2 regions of the Kitasatospora cystarginea genome follow, and region 2 is predicted to be linked to the other one. Evidence: riboswitches for the same ligand, from Rfam matches in the RefSeq annotation. Region 2 holds a riboswitch; the other holds the start of a gene.
What was found. A riboswitch is a leader RNA that binds a small molecule or an ion and turns the genes downstream of it on or off. The one in region 2 is predicted to bind cyclic di-AMP.
Positions count from the first base shown of each region.

Region 1: another riboswitch for cyclic di-AMP. It lies ahead of ABD369_RS00530 (C40 family peptidase); the one in region 2 lies ahead of ABD369_RS24695 (transglycosylase family protein).

Region 1 is NZ_BAAATR010000001.1:116,126-123,578, reverse strand. It holds gene ABD369_RS00550 (rhomboid family intramembrane serine protease) at 1-390, opposite strand, end outside; gene ABD369_RS00545 (hypothetical protein) at 594-845, shown strand; gene ABD369_RS00540 (NYN domain-containing protein) at 1,279-2,580, shown strand; gene ABD369_RS00535 (C40 family peptidase) at 2,806-3,831, shown strand; cyclic di-AMP (ydaO/yuaA leader) riboswitch at 4,136-4,298, shown strand; gene ABD369_RS00530 (C40 family peptidase) at 4,360-5,415, shown strand; gene ABD369_RS00525 (C40 family peptidase) at 5,608-6,672, shown strand; gene ABD369_RS00520 (hypothetical protein) at 6,732-7,453, shown strand, end outside.
Region 2 is NZ_BAAATR010000024.1:115,734-123,186, forward strand. It holds gene ABD369_RS24685 (FtsB family cell division protein) at 1-268, opposite strand, end outside; gene eno (phosphopyruvate hydratase) at 427-1,713, opposite strand; gene ABD369_RS24695 (transglycosylase family protein) at 1,947-2,792, opposite strand; cyclic di-AMP (ydaO/yuaA leader) riboswitch at 2,797-2,977, opposite strand; gene ABD369_RS24700 (cytochrome P450 family protein) at 3,292-4,545, opposite strand; gene ABD369_RS24705 (SDR family NAD(P)-dependent oxidoreductase) at 4,812-5,309, shown strand; gene ABD369_RS24710 (nucleoside triphosphate pyrophosphohydrolase) at 5,399-6,397, opposite strand; gene ABD369_RS24715 (SurA N-terminal domain-containing protein) at 6,496-7,140, opposite strand.

The sequences.
Region 1 (7,453 bases), on a different contig from region 2:
GCCGAAGACGAAGAGGAAGAGCATGTTGCCGAGCAGGTGCAGCCATCCGGCGTGGATGAAGAAGGAGGTGAGCACCGAGAGGGCGGGGATCTTGCCCGGGGTCGGGGAGAGCCGGCAGCCGGGAACGGCCGGCGGCAGGGTGGCCAGCTGGGCGGCGGTCAGCGGGCGGTTGGCGACCAGTTCGGCGGGCACCGCGCCCCAGCGCTGCTCGTAGCGCTGTTCGGCGCAGATCCGGTTCGGGCCGGTGCCGTAGCCCGGACTGAGGCCGAGGCTGGGGCCGACCAGCAGCAGCACCGCGCTGGCCGCGATCAGGGCGAGGGTGACCACCGGGGCTCTGGGGGGCGGGATGCCGTCCTGGGTGGCGAGGTGGTCGAGGACGGGAGTCGCCATGGAGACGAGCATTCCTCGGGTGGTCTCGGACGGCACCGAGGTGTACTGCGTGTGGACTAGCCACCGGGCGAAGTCGGGGAGGTCCGTACCGGTGGCGGGCCGGGTGGGGGCAGGCAATAGGCTTGGGCCGCCGTACCGCACCAGCCACCGCAGCCGACCCGGGCGACAGCCGAGGGAGCTCACGAGAGATGAGGACCGCGCCGATGAGCATCGCCGCCCCCACTGCCGAGACCCGCTGGCGCTGCACCCTCTGCGGCAACCTGACCCGCTTCGACGTGACCCGCTCGGCGAAGGTCGTCGAGTACCTGCACTTCGACCTGGCGGGCGAGTCCAAGGTGGAGGAGACCGAGGTGCTGGCCGAGACCATTGAGTCGGTGCGCTGCCGCTGGTGCAACGCCGTGGACCAGGTCGAGCTGGTGGCCCGTCCCGGTGCCGAGGAGCAGCAGGACATCTGACGTCCGACGGCCCCGTCCCGGCATCGATCGCCCTGCGCGCGGCCCGGGCGGGGCCGCTGTCCCATGGGCCGGGTCCTGCCGCCCCCGGTGTGTGACGGGGTCCCGGGAGGGGCACGGTACACGGGACAATTGCAGAGAGCAGTGGGTTTGAGGGCAGCGGCAAGGGGCCGTAGGGGACCCGCAGAGCAGGATCGGAGCCGAGGACGTGGTGGACACAGCGAGGGGGCCGGCCGAGCCGCAGGGGCGTGGGCCCGCTGTGGACCAGGCCGGCGCCGTCCCGGTGGCCGGTGCCGCTCCCGGTCCCGAGACCGAGACGGCGGCGGTCGAGGTACCGGCGGTCGAGACCGAGCCCGCCGAGGCCGAGCAGACCGAGCCCGCCGAGACCGCCGAGACCGCCGAGACCGAGCAGACCGAGCCCGCCGAGACCGAGCAGCTGGACCGGCCGTTGCCCGAGGGGGTGCGTCGCCGGGTGGTCGGGATCGCCGCCGACGCACTGGGCGGACTGTCGCAGGCCGATGTGCCCGGCTCGCTGCGCCAGTACGCGAAGTTCACCGCGGCCCGGCGGGCCAAGTACGCGGGCACGGCACTGGCCGCCGCCCTGGAGTCCGAGCCGCTGTTCCGGCTCCGGATAGCGGACCGGCTTCGGCTGGGCCAGCCCGATCTGGTCAAGGCGCTGGAGGCCGGGAGCGTGCCCGGCGCCGCCGACCCGATGGATGTCGCCGCCGCCGCGTATCTGCTGCGGCCGGCGGGCTGGGTGAGGCTGGTGGCCGAAGCCGGGGAGCAGGTGGAGCGGGCGGGCGCCGAGGGGGCCGCGGCGGAGGCCGCCCGGTTCGTGGAGAAGCTCCAGGAGGAGCTGGCCGAGGTACGGGCCCAGGGGCGGGCCGATCTGGACCGCCAGCGGGCCGACGCGGAGGGCGTCCGCAGGGAGGCGGAGTCGCTGCGCAAGCGGGTGCGCAGCCTGGAGAGCGACACCCGGCGGGCGCAGGCCGAGACACGCAAGATGCAGCTGGAGCTGGATGCGGCCCGGGCCGCCGCCGCCGCCGAGCGCAGTGCGGCGGAGGGTGAGGCACGGCGGCTGCGGCACCGGATCGCCGAGCTGGAGACGGCGGTTGAGGCCGGTCGCCGCTCGGCCAGGGAGGGGCGCAGCGTCGAGGACATGCGGTTGCGGCTGCTGCTGGACACCGTGCTGCACTCGGCGCAGGGTCTGCAGCGCGAGCTGGCGCTGCCGGTCTCGCAGATCCGTCCGGCCGATCTGGTGGACGCGGTGGTGCCCGGCTCGGCCTCGCCCAACGACGTGGCCCGGCGCGGGCTGGCGGAGGACGACCCGGCGCTGCTGGACCAGTTGCTGGCGATCCCTCAGGTGCACCTGGTGGTGGACGGCTACAACGTCACCAAGACCGGCTACCCGACGCTGCCGCTGGAGCAGCAGCGGATCCGGCTGCTCGGCGGGCTGGCGATGTTGGCGCAGCGGACCCAGGCGGAGGTCACCTGTGTGTTCGACGGGCAGGACCTCGACGTGCCGGTGATGATGGCGCCTCCGCGCGGCGTCCGGGTGCGGTTCAGCCGGACCGGGGAGACGGCGGACGAGCTGATCCGGCGTCTGGTCCGGGCCGAGCCGAAGGGGCGTCCGGTGGTGGTGGTCTCCGCCGACAAGGAGATCGCCGACGGGGTGCGGAACGCGGGGGCGCGCCCGGTGTCGTCCGTGTTGCTGCTGAACCGGCTGTCCCGGTCCTGACCAGGAAGTCTGCCCTTCCGGTGGCCCTGTAGGGTCCGGCGTTCACGACAGTCCGGACATTCCCGGCAATATGTGACGGTCCGGTGAATTCCGTGCGGGGGCTGGGGGTTGGCACCGGCGAGGGAGTGGCGCGAATCCGTCATCTTCACTAGGGTCTGGCGTCAAACCTATTTTCCGGAATTCCGCCCGAACGGACGGAGCCAGCAGGAAGAAGGAGCTAGTCCCTTGGCCAGCCACCGCCGTCCCAAGCAGCCGAGCCGCGCACGGGTGTCCGTGCTGACCGCTGCGGCGGCGACCGCGGTCGCCCTGTCGGCCAACGCGAGTGCCCACGCGGCGCCCGCCCAGCCGAGCAAGGACGAGGTCAAGGTTCAGATCGACCAGCTGAACACCGAGCAGGAGCAGGCGGCCGAGAAGTACGACGGCGCCCAGGAGCGGGCCGACCAGCTGCGCAAGCAGGCCGACCAGCTCCAGGACCAGGTCGCCCGCGGCCAGGAGCAGCTGACGCAGCTGCAGACCAGCCTGTCGGCGGTGGCCGGCGACCAGTACCGCTCGGGCGGCATCGACCCGTCCGTGACCCTGATGCTCTCGTCCAACCCGGACGGCTACCTGGAGCAGGCGTCCAGCGCCCAGCAGATCAACCAGACCGAGGCCGACATCCTGAAGGCGCTGAAGGCGCAGCAGGCCCGGCTGGACCAGCAGAAGCAGGAGGCGGCCGCCGTCCTCGCCGAGCTGGACCGCAACACCCAGGAGCTGAACGACGCCAAGGCCCAGGTGCAGCAGAAGCTGCAGGAGGCCAAGAGCCTGCTGAACTCGCTCACCGCGCAGGAGCGGGCCGCCGTCGAGGCGGCCGACCGCGCCTCGCGCGGCGACGCCCGGGCCGACCTCGGCGACCTGCCGAGCGCGGGCGGCTACGCCGGTGTCGCGGTGTCCGCGGCGCTGAGCATGCGCGGGCATGACTACCAGTGGGGCTCGGCGGGGCCGAGCACCTTCGACTGCTCGGGTCTGATGCAGTGGTCGTACGCACGGGCGGGTGTCTCGCTGCCGCGTACCTCGGAGGAGCAGATGGGGGTCGGTGCCCGGGTGCCCTCGCTGGCCCAGGCGCAGCCGGGTGACCTGGTCATCTACGAAGGCGGGGGCCATGTCGGGATGTACATCGGCAACGGCATGGTGGTGCACGCCCCGCACACCGGTGACGTGGTGCGGACGATGAAGGCGGACGCGATGGCGATCGTCACCATCCGCCGGGTCTGACGCCACCGCGAGTCCGGCTTCCCGGCCCGCCGAATTCGTCCTGCGACGCAGGGCGCTTCGGCGGGCCGTTTTCGTGAAAGGCTGTCAGCCGTCGGTATCCGAGCTGTCACGCACGGTCGGTTCACAAATGAACTTGGCATTGACTCAGAATTTTTTCTGACAAGGATTTGAACGGATCACGGTTTCGTTACTAGGGTCAGGACCTGAACCACCGCACAGTCGATCACCCAGCCAGGGTGGCGGCGGTGGTTACCGCCGAGTCCGAGAGGCAGTAGGGGCAGTTCAACTGCCCACGGGGAAGCCCCTGTTGGGGTTGCTGCGGATCGGAGCCGGGGAACCACGTTCCTCGGGGTGAATCGGCGCCAGGCCGGCCGGCCGTCGGGGACGCGGGCCGGTGAGGCGTCGTAGGGCATGTCTTCCAGCCCGAACCCGTCAGCTCACCCGGTAGGCGGACGTAGGAAGAAGGAGTCCGCCTTCGTGGCGTCCCATCGTCGCCCCAAGCCCGCAAGCCGTGTCCGCGTGTCGATCATGACGGCGACAGCCGCGACCGCGGTGGCCATCTCCTCCCAGGTCGGTGCGCACGCCGACCCGAAGCCGACCCTGGATGAAGTCAAGACCCAGGTCGATCAGCTCAACGACCAGGCCGAGGTCGCCAGCGAGAAGTACGACGCGGCCAACGAGAAGCAGCAGGAACTGCAGAAGCAGGTCAACGACCTGCAGGACCAGGTGGCGCGCCAGCAGCAGCAGGTGAGCACCGTTCAGGGCGAGCTCGGCGCCGTCGCCGCCGAGCAGTACCGCAACGGCGGTATATCCCCGACCGTGCAGCTGATGCTCTCCAGCAGCCCGGACTCCTTCCTCAGCCAGGCCGACTCGCTCAACCAGCTCGGCGCCTCCCAGGCCGACGCGCTGAAGCTGCTCAAGGCCGACCAGGAGAAGCTGGACCAGCAGAAGGCCGAGGCCCAGCAGAAACTGGGCGAGCTGGACGCCACCACCCAGGACCTCAAGGCCCAGAAGGACGACGTCCAGGCGAAGCTGGCGAAGGCCCGGGAGCTGCTCGACTCGCTGACCCAGCAGCAGCGCGAGCAGCTGGCTCAGGCCCAGGCCGCCGCGGACGCCGCCGCCCGCGCCTCCCGTGACCAGAACCGCACCGACCTCGGCGGCAGCGGTGGCGGTGGCACCAGCACCGGCGGTGGCGGTGGCGGTGGCGGCACGGTCCACGTGCCGGCGTCGGGCTCGTACGCCGCCCGCGCGCTCGCCTATGCCGAGAGCCAGATCGGCAAGCCCTACCAGTGGGGTGCCGAGGGTCCGAGCTCCTTCGACTGCTCGGGTCTGATGGAGTGGTCCTACGCGCAGGCTGGCGTCTCGATCCCGCGCACCTCGCAGGAGCAGGCGTCGGCCGGCACCAACATCGGCACCGACATCTCCAGGGCCCAGCCCGGTGACCTGGTCATCTTCTACAACGACATGCACCACGTCGGCATGTACGCGGGCGACGGCCAGGTCGTCCACGCCCCGCGTACCGGCGAGAACGTCAAGTACATGCCGGCCACCGTTCTGCCGATCGCGGCCATCATCCGCGTCTGACCTCTTCGCGGTTCCGTCCGCAGGCCCGGCCCCGTCTCCGAGGGGCCGGGCCTGCGGCGTTCCCGGACTCGTCGAGCTAATGTCCGATTAGTGGTCAAATATTCGGTGTTGCAAGGGTTTGGACTAGATCCTCCGGACTCGCTAACGTCTGCCCCCGGACGTTAGCCGAGGACGAATGGAGCAGCCGCCCCGATGTCGATGCACCGCCGTTCCCCCCTGCAGGGCACGCAGCGGCTGGCCCGCGCCCTGGCGCTCACGGCAGCGGCCACCACTGCACTCGGCATGACGCTCGGCGGGCCGGCCCAGGCGGCCCCGGGCGCACCGGGGGAGCCGCCGTCCAAGCAGGAGGTCAGGGCTCAGGTCGACCAGCTGTACGAGGAGGCCGACCGGGCGGCGGAGCGGTTCAACGCCGCCCAGGAGTACCAGAAGCGTCTGCAGAGCGAGGCCGACGGCCTGCAGGGCCAGGTCGCCGCCGCGCAGGACGAGCTGAACCGGCTTCGCGGCGATCTCAATGCGGTGGCCGCCGCCCAGTACCGGGCCGGCGGCATCGACCCGGCCGTCGCACTGATGCTGGACACCGATCCCGCCGGGTACCTCGCCCGGGCCCGCAGCCTCAACCAGGCCGCCGAGCGGCAGAGCGCCACCGTCCGGCAGGTGATCGACCGGCAGCTCAGGCTCGACCAGCGCCGTGCCGAGACCAGCGCCAAGCTCGCCGAGCTGGAGGAGGCCCGCCGTACCCTGGCGGAGAGCAAGCAGCAGATCCAGCAGCGGCTCGACCAGGCCCAGCGGCTGCTCAACACCCTCGGAGCGGCGGAGCGGGCCGGGATGGCCCTGGAGGACGCCAAGGAGGCGGAGCAGCGCGCCACCCGCGGCACCGACCGGCTCGACCTCGGCGACCTGCCCGCCCCCTCCGACCGTGCCGCCGCCGCGCTGGCCGCCGCCACCTCCCGGATCGGCTCGCCCTACGTGTACGGATCGGCGGGCCCGTATGCCTTCGACTGCTCGGGTCTGATGTACTGGAGCTGGCGGCAGGCCGGAGTGACCCTGCCGCGCACCTCGCAGGCGCAGATGTACGCGGGGCGGCGAGTGAGCCTGAGCGAGGCACGACCGGGAGACCTGGTGATCTTTTTCAGGGACATGCACCACGTCGGCATGTACGCCGGCGGCGGGGTGGTCGTGCACGCGCCCCACCCGGGGGCCAGGGTCCGCTACGAGAGCGTGAACGCGATGCCGGTGGCCGGGGTGGTGCGGGTCTGAACACGGACCACGAACCGCTGGTCACCGACCTGCCCCGGCCGACCGGGGCAGGTCGGCCCTTGCTGTCCCGGCGCGGCGCGCTGCTGCTGGCGGCCGGTGGCCTCGTACAGCTGTCCGGGGCCGGGGCGCGCTCGTCGGCCGGTACCGCCGAGGGGGTCGCTGCCGCGGGCCCGCCCGTCCGGCCGCGGATCGAGGCCCTGCTGTCCCGGCGGGCCAAGGCGCTGCTCGGTTCGGACCCGGCCGGGCTGCTCGCGGACGTGGCCCCGGAGGCCAGGGATGTGCAGCAGGAGGTGCTGACCCGCTGCCGCGACCTCCCGTTCGCCGACCTCTTCTACCGGATGACCGACTTCACCGAGCCCCGGGACGCCGACCGGATCACCGTGGCGGCCGATCTCGGCTACCGGCTGCGCGGTGTGGACGACCACCCGGCGCTGCTGGGCCGCACCCTGGAGCTCGTCCGCGGTGACGGCGGCTGGCTGCTGGCCAAGGACGAGCCGACCGGGGCCGCCGCGCTCTGGGACCTGGGCACCGTCCGGGTGGCGCACGGCAGCCACTGCCTGGTGCTGGGCCTGCTGGGGAGCGCCGACCTGGCCAGGACCGCCGAGGTCGTGGACCAGGCGGTACCGGCGGTCGAGGAGGTCTGGGGCGACGGCTGGGCGGGGCGGCTGCTGGTGGAGACCCCGCAGAGCGAGGAGCAGTTCGCCCAGCTGCTGGGCGTCTCCGCCTCCGACTACCAGGGCATAGCCGCCGTCACCACCGCGGCCGCCGGTGCCCCGCACGG
Region 2 (7,453 bases):
GCAGCGCGTAGTGCAGCCGCTCGCGGGCCTGCGCCTTCACGTACTCCGGGTCCTGCCAGCGGGCCCGCTCCTTGCGGAGTTGCTCGACCTGCTGGGTGGCGCGCTCGGCCTTGGCGCGCTGCGCGCTGATCTCCGAGCGCTGCGCGATGAACTGGCGGGTGGGGTACGCGAGGATCGCCACCAGCGAGCAGAGCACCAGGACGAGCACCGTGGCCCTGCTGGTGAACCGCGGCCGCCCGGCGATCCCGGGGATCTTCCACCTCGCCATGTACCCCTCCCGTCGGCCCCGCGCGCCGGTGCCCCGCCGCCCAACCCTACGGGGTCGGGCGGCGGGGCACCGATCACGAGCCATCCGTGTCAGACCTCATCCGGTCGGACGCAGGTGTCAGCCGTCGTGCTGACCAGCCCTCGTACGCACTGTGCTTACTACTCCGCGGCGCGGAAGCGCGGGAAGGCCGAGCGACCCGCGTACTCGGCGGCGTCGTCGAGGATCTCCTCGATGCGCAGCAGCTGGTTGTACTTGGCGACGCGCTCGGAGCGGGCCGGGGCACCGGTCTTGATCTGGCCGCAGTTGGTGGCGACGGCCAGGTCGGCGATGGTGACGTCCTCGGTCTCACCGGAGCGGTGCGACATCATGCAGCGGTAGCCGTTGCGCTGGGCCAGCTCGACGGCGTCCAGGGTCTCGGTCAGCGAACCGATCTGGTTGACCTTCACCAGCAGTGCGTTGGCGGTGCCGGTCTCGATGCCCTTGGCCAGGCGGGCCGGGTTGGTGACGAACAGGTCGTCACCGACCAGCTGCACCTTGTCGCCCAGCTTGTCGGTCATCGCCTTCCAGCCGTCCCAGTCCTCCTCGTTCAGCGGGTCCTCGATGGAGACCAGCGGGTAGTTGGCGACCAGGTCGGCGTAGTAGTCGATCAGCTCGGCGGAGGAGAGCGCCTTGCCCTCGAACTGGTAGGCGCCGTCCTTGTAGAACTCGGTGGCGGCGACGTCCAGGGCCAGGGCGATGTCCTTGCCCGGGGTGTAGCCGGCCTTCTTGATGGCCTCGGTGATGAGGTCCAGGGCCTCGCGGTTGGAGTCCAGGTTCGGGGCGAAGCCGCCCTCGTCGCCCAGGCCGGTGGACAGGCCGCGCTCCTTCAGCACGGCCTTGAGGGTGTGGTAGACCTCGACGCCCCAGCGGACGGCCTCGGAGAACGACTCGGCGCCGATCGGCGCGATCATGAACTCCTGGATGTCGACGTTGGAGTCGGCGTGCGAACCGCCGTTGAGGATGTTCATCATCGGAACCGGCAGCACGTGCGCGTTCGGGCCGCCGAGGTAGCGGAACAGCGGCAGGTCGCTGGCCTCGGAGGCGGCGTGCGCCACGGCGAGGGAGACGCCCAGGATCGCGTTGGCACCGAGCGAGGACTTGTCCGGGGTGGCGTCCAGGTCGAGCATGGCCTGGTCGATCAGGCGCTGCTCGGTGGCGTCGTAGCCGACCAGCTCCGGGCCGATCTGCTCGATGACGGCGAGGACGGCCTTCTCCACGCCCTTGCCGAAGTAGCGGTTCTTGTCGCCGTCACGAAGCTCCAGGGCCTCGAAGGCGCCGGTGGAGGCGCCGGACGGGACAGCGGCACGACCGGTGCTGCCGTCGTCGAGGCCGACCTCGACCTCGACCGTGGGGTTGCCGCGCGAGTCGAGAATCTCACGGGCTACGACGACATCAATGGACGGCACGAGGCATCTCCTAGCGGAAGCAGGTCCTACGGACAGGGGGTGCAGTCTGCGGACGATTGCGGAGTCGTTACGACCAGAGCCTAACCGCACCGGGCCTCCGGGCCACGCTGCCCTTGGCTCCGTCTCAGCGTGTGGCCGCTCTACCAGCCGGTAGTTCACCTGAATGACCACAAGCGCGACAAGTGGGGCCGTTTCCGCGACGCGGCGGAAACGGCCCCTCATGCCACCTGGGGTCAGCCCAGCTTGAGCACCTGACCGGGGAGGATCAGGTTGGCGTTGCCGCCGATGGTGGCGCGGTTGACGTCGTAGAGGTGCTGCCAGCCACCGGAGAGGTGCTGGGCCTGGGCGATGCCCGACAGGGTGTCACCCTCCTTGACGGTGTAGTCGCCGGTGGCGGCGCTCTGCGTGGTGGCCGCGGCGGACACCGGGCTCTGCGCCGGGGCCTTCTCGGCGGCGCCGCCCGCGAACTGCTCGTAGATGCTCTGGTGGCTGGTCCAGTACCAGCCGCCGCTCTTCTGGTACCAGTACTTGCCCGACTCGGCGTCGTAACCGGCCTTGCCCGGGAAGGACGGAGTGGCAACCGTGCGCGAAGAGTCCTGGGAGGACTGGCTCTTGTAGCTCTTGGTGCTGCTCTTGCTGCCCGAGGAGCCCGAGCCGGAGCTGCGGGTGTGGCTGCTGGTGTCCACGTCGGCGGCCGAACCGCCCCTGGACAGACCTGCCGTGACGGAGCAGACCGGCCAGGCGCCGGGACCCTGCGAGGCGAGGACCTTCTCGGCGATCGCGATCTGCTGGCCCTTGCTCGCCTGGTTGGCCTGGCCCGCGTACTGGCCGCCGCCGTAGGCCTTCCAGGTGCTGGAGGTGAACTGGAGTCCGCCGTAGAAGCCATTGCCGGTGTTGATGCTCCAGTCGCCGCCGCTCTCGCAGTCGGCGACCTTGTCCCAGGCCGACACGGAGGCGGCGTGTGCGCCGGTGGCGGTGAGCAGCGGCAGCGCTAGACCGACGCCGGCCACACCGGCAGCGGCGATGGCCTTCTCGGCCTGGGTCTTGCGACGATGACGGCCCGAACCGGTGAACAGCATGAAGGTGTCCTCTCCGCACGCCTGCGAGGTGAGCTGTCGGGTTCGGACCGGGAGGTTGGCCCGGCCGCGGCGAGCGGGACAGGAACGCTTCCTGCCCTGCCGACGCGGCTTCACCCCAAGCCGTGGGAACGGCGACGAAACCTGGGTCCCCCGCCCTTGCCCAAGGGTTCTGGTCGGTGTCCCGAGGCGTGATGGGCAAGGTTTGGCGTTCCACGCAACGGGGTTCGCAGCTGCGAACTCATCGGAGACTACGCATACCGTCACACCAATCACAAGCTCATATCCCGTACATCACACGAGAATTACGCTGTGTTTATATGCGCCCACAAACGATGTGACTTTGTCCGGTTTGATGCGCATTCAGAGATCGACAAACGGGGACAAGTCCGACACGCCGTCAGCTCGACACGCCCGGTTCGCCGGGTGTCCGGAAGGCGGCGCGGACCATGTGGCACATCTCACCGAAATCCCGAGAATGACTTCTGGATTACGGGGAAGATCAGCCCTGTCGCGCGGTAAAGGAAACCGGGAGTTCGCGCAGGCCACGCATGATCAGACCGCCGCGCCAGCGCAGTTCGGCGCCTTCGGCGGCAAGGGTCAGGTCGGGCAGCCGGGTCAGCAGGGTCGCCAGCGCGATCTGGCCTTCCAGCCGGGCCAGCGGAGCGCCGATGCAGTAGTGGATTCCGTGGCCGAAACCCAGGTGCGGGTTGTCCTTCCGGGCCAGATCGAGCGTGTTCTGCGCGGCGAACCTGGCCGGGTCGCGGTCCGCGGCCGCCAGCACCACCAGCACCGGGTCGCCGACCGGGATCTCCACCCCGCCGATGGTCAGCGGACTGGTCGCGAACCGCCAGGTGGCCAGCTCCACCGGCCCGTCGTAGCGCAGCAGTTCCTCCACCCCGGTGGCCAGCAGCTCCTTCTCGCCGCGTGCCACGGACTCCTGCAGCAGCGCGCGCTGCCCCGGGTTGCGCAGCAGCGCGTACAGACCGTTGCCGATCAGGTTGACGGTGGTCTCGAAGCCGGCGAAGAGAAGGATGAAGGCCATCGCGGCGGCCTCGTTCTCGGTGAGGTGCTCGCCGTGGTCACTGGCCCGGATCAGGCCGGAGATCAGGTCGTCCCCGAGGTCGGCCCGCTTGCGGTGGATCAACTCGGCCAGGTACGAGCGCATCCGCTTCACCGCCCGGCCCACGCCGCCGCGTTGGCCACCGTGGTGGCGGATCATCATGCCGGCCCAGTCCCGGAAGTCGTCCTGGTCCTCCGGCGGGACGCCGAGCAGGTCGCAGATCGCGTAGATGGGGAGCGGGAAGGCGAACTCGTGGATCAGGTCGGCCGAACCGCGTGTGGCGAAGCCGTCGATCAGCCGGTCCGTCAGCTGCTGCACCCTCGGCTCGAACTCGGCCACCCGGCGCGGGGTGAACGCCTTCGACACCAGCCGGCGCAGTCGGGTGTGGTCCGGCGGGTCGATGTTCAGCAGGTGGGTCATCAGGTCGGCCTGCCGCTCCCCCGGGATTCCGACCCGGCCGCTGCGGTGCGCCTGCTCGCTGTGGTGGGCGGGGTTTTTGGACAGCCTGCCGTCCGCCAGCGCCTGCCGGGCGTCCGCGTACCGGGTGACCAGCCAGGCCTCCACCCCGCTCGGCAGCGTGGTGCGGTGCACCGGGCTGTGCTCGCGCAGCCAGGCGTACGCGGGGTAGGGGTCGGCGGCGAACTCCCAGGTGAAGAGCTCGGGCTGCGGGGTGGAGTCGGGCGTTTCCGGCATGTCTCGACGGTATCCGGCGGCGGGCGGCCGGCTCCACGCGGGCGGCCGGCTCCACGCGGGCGGCCGGTGGCTCCGGGACGGCGCCCCATTGCCCCGGGGACGCGCGGATAGGGGACGGACAGGGGGAAGGAGGGGCTGTCTGCGGACGGCGCGTAGCTGACAGAGTCGTGACGTCCGGATTACGCCGCTGCGCGGCGGACTCCCCCGCCCGTGCAGGAGTGAGCCTGGTCACCTGCCGGGTAATGAGTGTCGCGGAGGGTCGAGCAGTGCCTACGATCCTCCGCAATGACTCTGATGGATGGCAGCGCGGGGCCGTCCACGGGGAGCGGCTCAAGGAGGAGCAGGCCATGCGGGTAGCCGGGGCAGTGGTGGTCATCGCGGTACTCGACGGTGGGTCCGGAGACGGTCTGGCCCGCCGGTTCGCCGCCGCTGGCGCCGCCGGGATCATGGTCGCGGACCTGCACGCCGGTGTCGCCGAGGACCTCGCCGCCGAACTGGACCGGCCCGGCTGCCCGGTGGTCGGCGTGTGCAGCGACATCCACCAGCCCAGCGACGTCGCGGCGCTGGTGGACACCGCCGCGAAGCACCTCGGCCCGATCGACCTGTTCTGCATCGCGGGCCCCGACGGCGAGCGGATCGTCTCCCTCGCCGAACTGCCTGGCCACCTCGACCCGCTGGCCGAGTTGCTCGCCCTGGTCGGCGACGCCATCAGCGAGGTCGTCCCGCCGCAGCGGCGCCACGTGGACCAGCCCCAGTCGGCCTGACCCTGCCGGCCAGCCCCTCCTAGAGGGCGGCGGGCGGAACGGGGCGCGGAGCACCTCGCCCCCTCGGTGCTGCCCGGCCGGGCAGCCGATCAGTCGGCGGGCAGCCCCTCGACGGTACGCACGGCCGCACGGTAGGCGCGGGCGGCCGCGCGGAGGGCCGCGTCCACGTCGACACCGGCGTCGTGGGCCCGCTGGACGACGGCGAGCAGCAGCGCTCCCGCCGACTCGGGGGTGAGCTCGGCGGGCAGCTCGTAGGGCTCGTCCGGTACCCCGGTGAAGCCGGCCCGGCGGACCCGGGAGACCAGCTTGGCCGTGTACGCCAGCGCGGGCAGCCCGGCGGGCACCCCGTCCAGGACCGACTCACGCTGCTTCTCGGCCGCCTTGAGCTGCTCCCAGTTGGCCTCGACCTGCTCCGTGCCGCCCGCCTCGACGTCCCCGAAGACGTGCGGGTGGCGGTACATCAGCTTCTCCACGATGTCCCCGGCCACGTCGTCGATGGTGAACGCGTCCTCGGGGTGCTCCTCGGCGATCCGGGAGTGGAAGAACACCTGGAGCAGCACGTCCCCGAGCTCCTCGCGCAGCGTCTCCCGGTCGCCCTCCTCGATCGCCTCGACCAGTTCGAACGCCTCCTCCACCAGGTACTTCACCAGGGAGGCGTGGGTCTGCTCGGCGTCCCAGGGGCAGCCGCCGGGCGAGCGCAGCCGGTCCATCACCGAGACCAGGTCGAGCAGCCGGGCGCCGGGGAGGTCGTACGAACCGGGGAGGATCTCGATCTCCGGCGCCTTCCCCGCCTCCTCCACCGCGATCCGGGCGAGCGCGTCGGTCAGGCCCGGGTCGCCGTCCGGGCTGCCGAGCCAGACGGCCGGGGCGGCTTCGGCCAGCAGCCGGGCCAGCGCCGGGGCGTTGCCGTGCTCGACCAGCTCCACCTCGACCCCGGCCTGGCGGAGGGCGGGCAGCTGCGGGTGTGCCGGATCGGCGGCCAGCACCCGGGCGGACCCGCGCAGGACCTCCCAGGCCGGCCAGGACAGCAGGCCGGGGGCGACCCGGTGGGTGGTGGTGAGCAGAATCAGCTTCGCAGTGTCGTCCACGCTCCGAACCTACCTGCTGGCCGTCCTCGGGCACCGCCGATATATCCCGGGGCCACCGAGCGGGCAGCGGGGAAGCCCGCGGCGCCGGGTCGGCTGTTTCAGCTGGCGGCGGTGCGCCGCGGGAGCCAGTCCGTGGGGGCGTCGACCAGGGCCACCTGGCGCGGGTCCCAGGCGCCGTAGCGGGGGTTGACCACGACCTTGAGTTCGGTACCGGCTTCGGCCAGGGCCTTGCGGACGATCGCGTCGCCCTCGGTCGTCCGGGCGTCCTTGCCGTCGGCGGCGGCCAGCTTGTGGATGCCGAGCTGCTGGCGGTAGAAGGCGTCGGTGTCCTCGTCCGCGACGCCCTGCTTGAGGAGCAGTTCCCGCCGGAGTTCGCCCTCTCCACCGAGCAGTTTCGCGTCGGAGTCCCGCGCCTGCGCGATCTCGCCCGCGGAGACGTCGAGCCGGCGGTCGGCCAGGGCGCGGTCGACCACTCGGTTGAGGACCAGGTCCGACACCGCGCGCTTGGTCAACCCGGCGCGTTCGGTGCGCGGCCCGCCGCCCTGGGCCGCGACCTCGTCCCGCAGCGCGGACACTTTGGCCTCGACGGTGGCGATGGTGATCCGCTGCCCGTCGACCACGGCCGCCGCCCCCTGGCGTGCCGGGCCGGAGCCGCAGGCGGTGAGGGTGGCCGCGGCGATCAGGACGCCGATGGCGCCGGTAGCCGTACGGGTGTGGCGCTGGACGGAGTTGGTGCGGATCACGTGTGGCCTCCCGGGCAGGGACCCCCGGGCCCGGGGCGCGGGGGACGGTGTGGCTGGTGCGGTGTCCGATGGTTCTCCTGGCAGGTACAGACAATAGGGAGCGGCGCGACGCCTTGCCCAGACCTTGGGCCGAACGGGGTAGGCCGGATCAACCGGACAGCCGTTCAGCGACCGCCGGCCCGGTTCAGCGGCTGCCGGCCCGGTTCAGCGGCTGCCGGCCCCGGGGAACGGAGCGGGTGTCGGCCACCCCGCCGTACGGGGATCGACGGCCCCCGGCGCGGGCACGGCACCCGGCGTGAGCGGACCGACACGA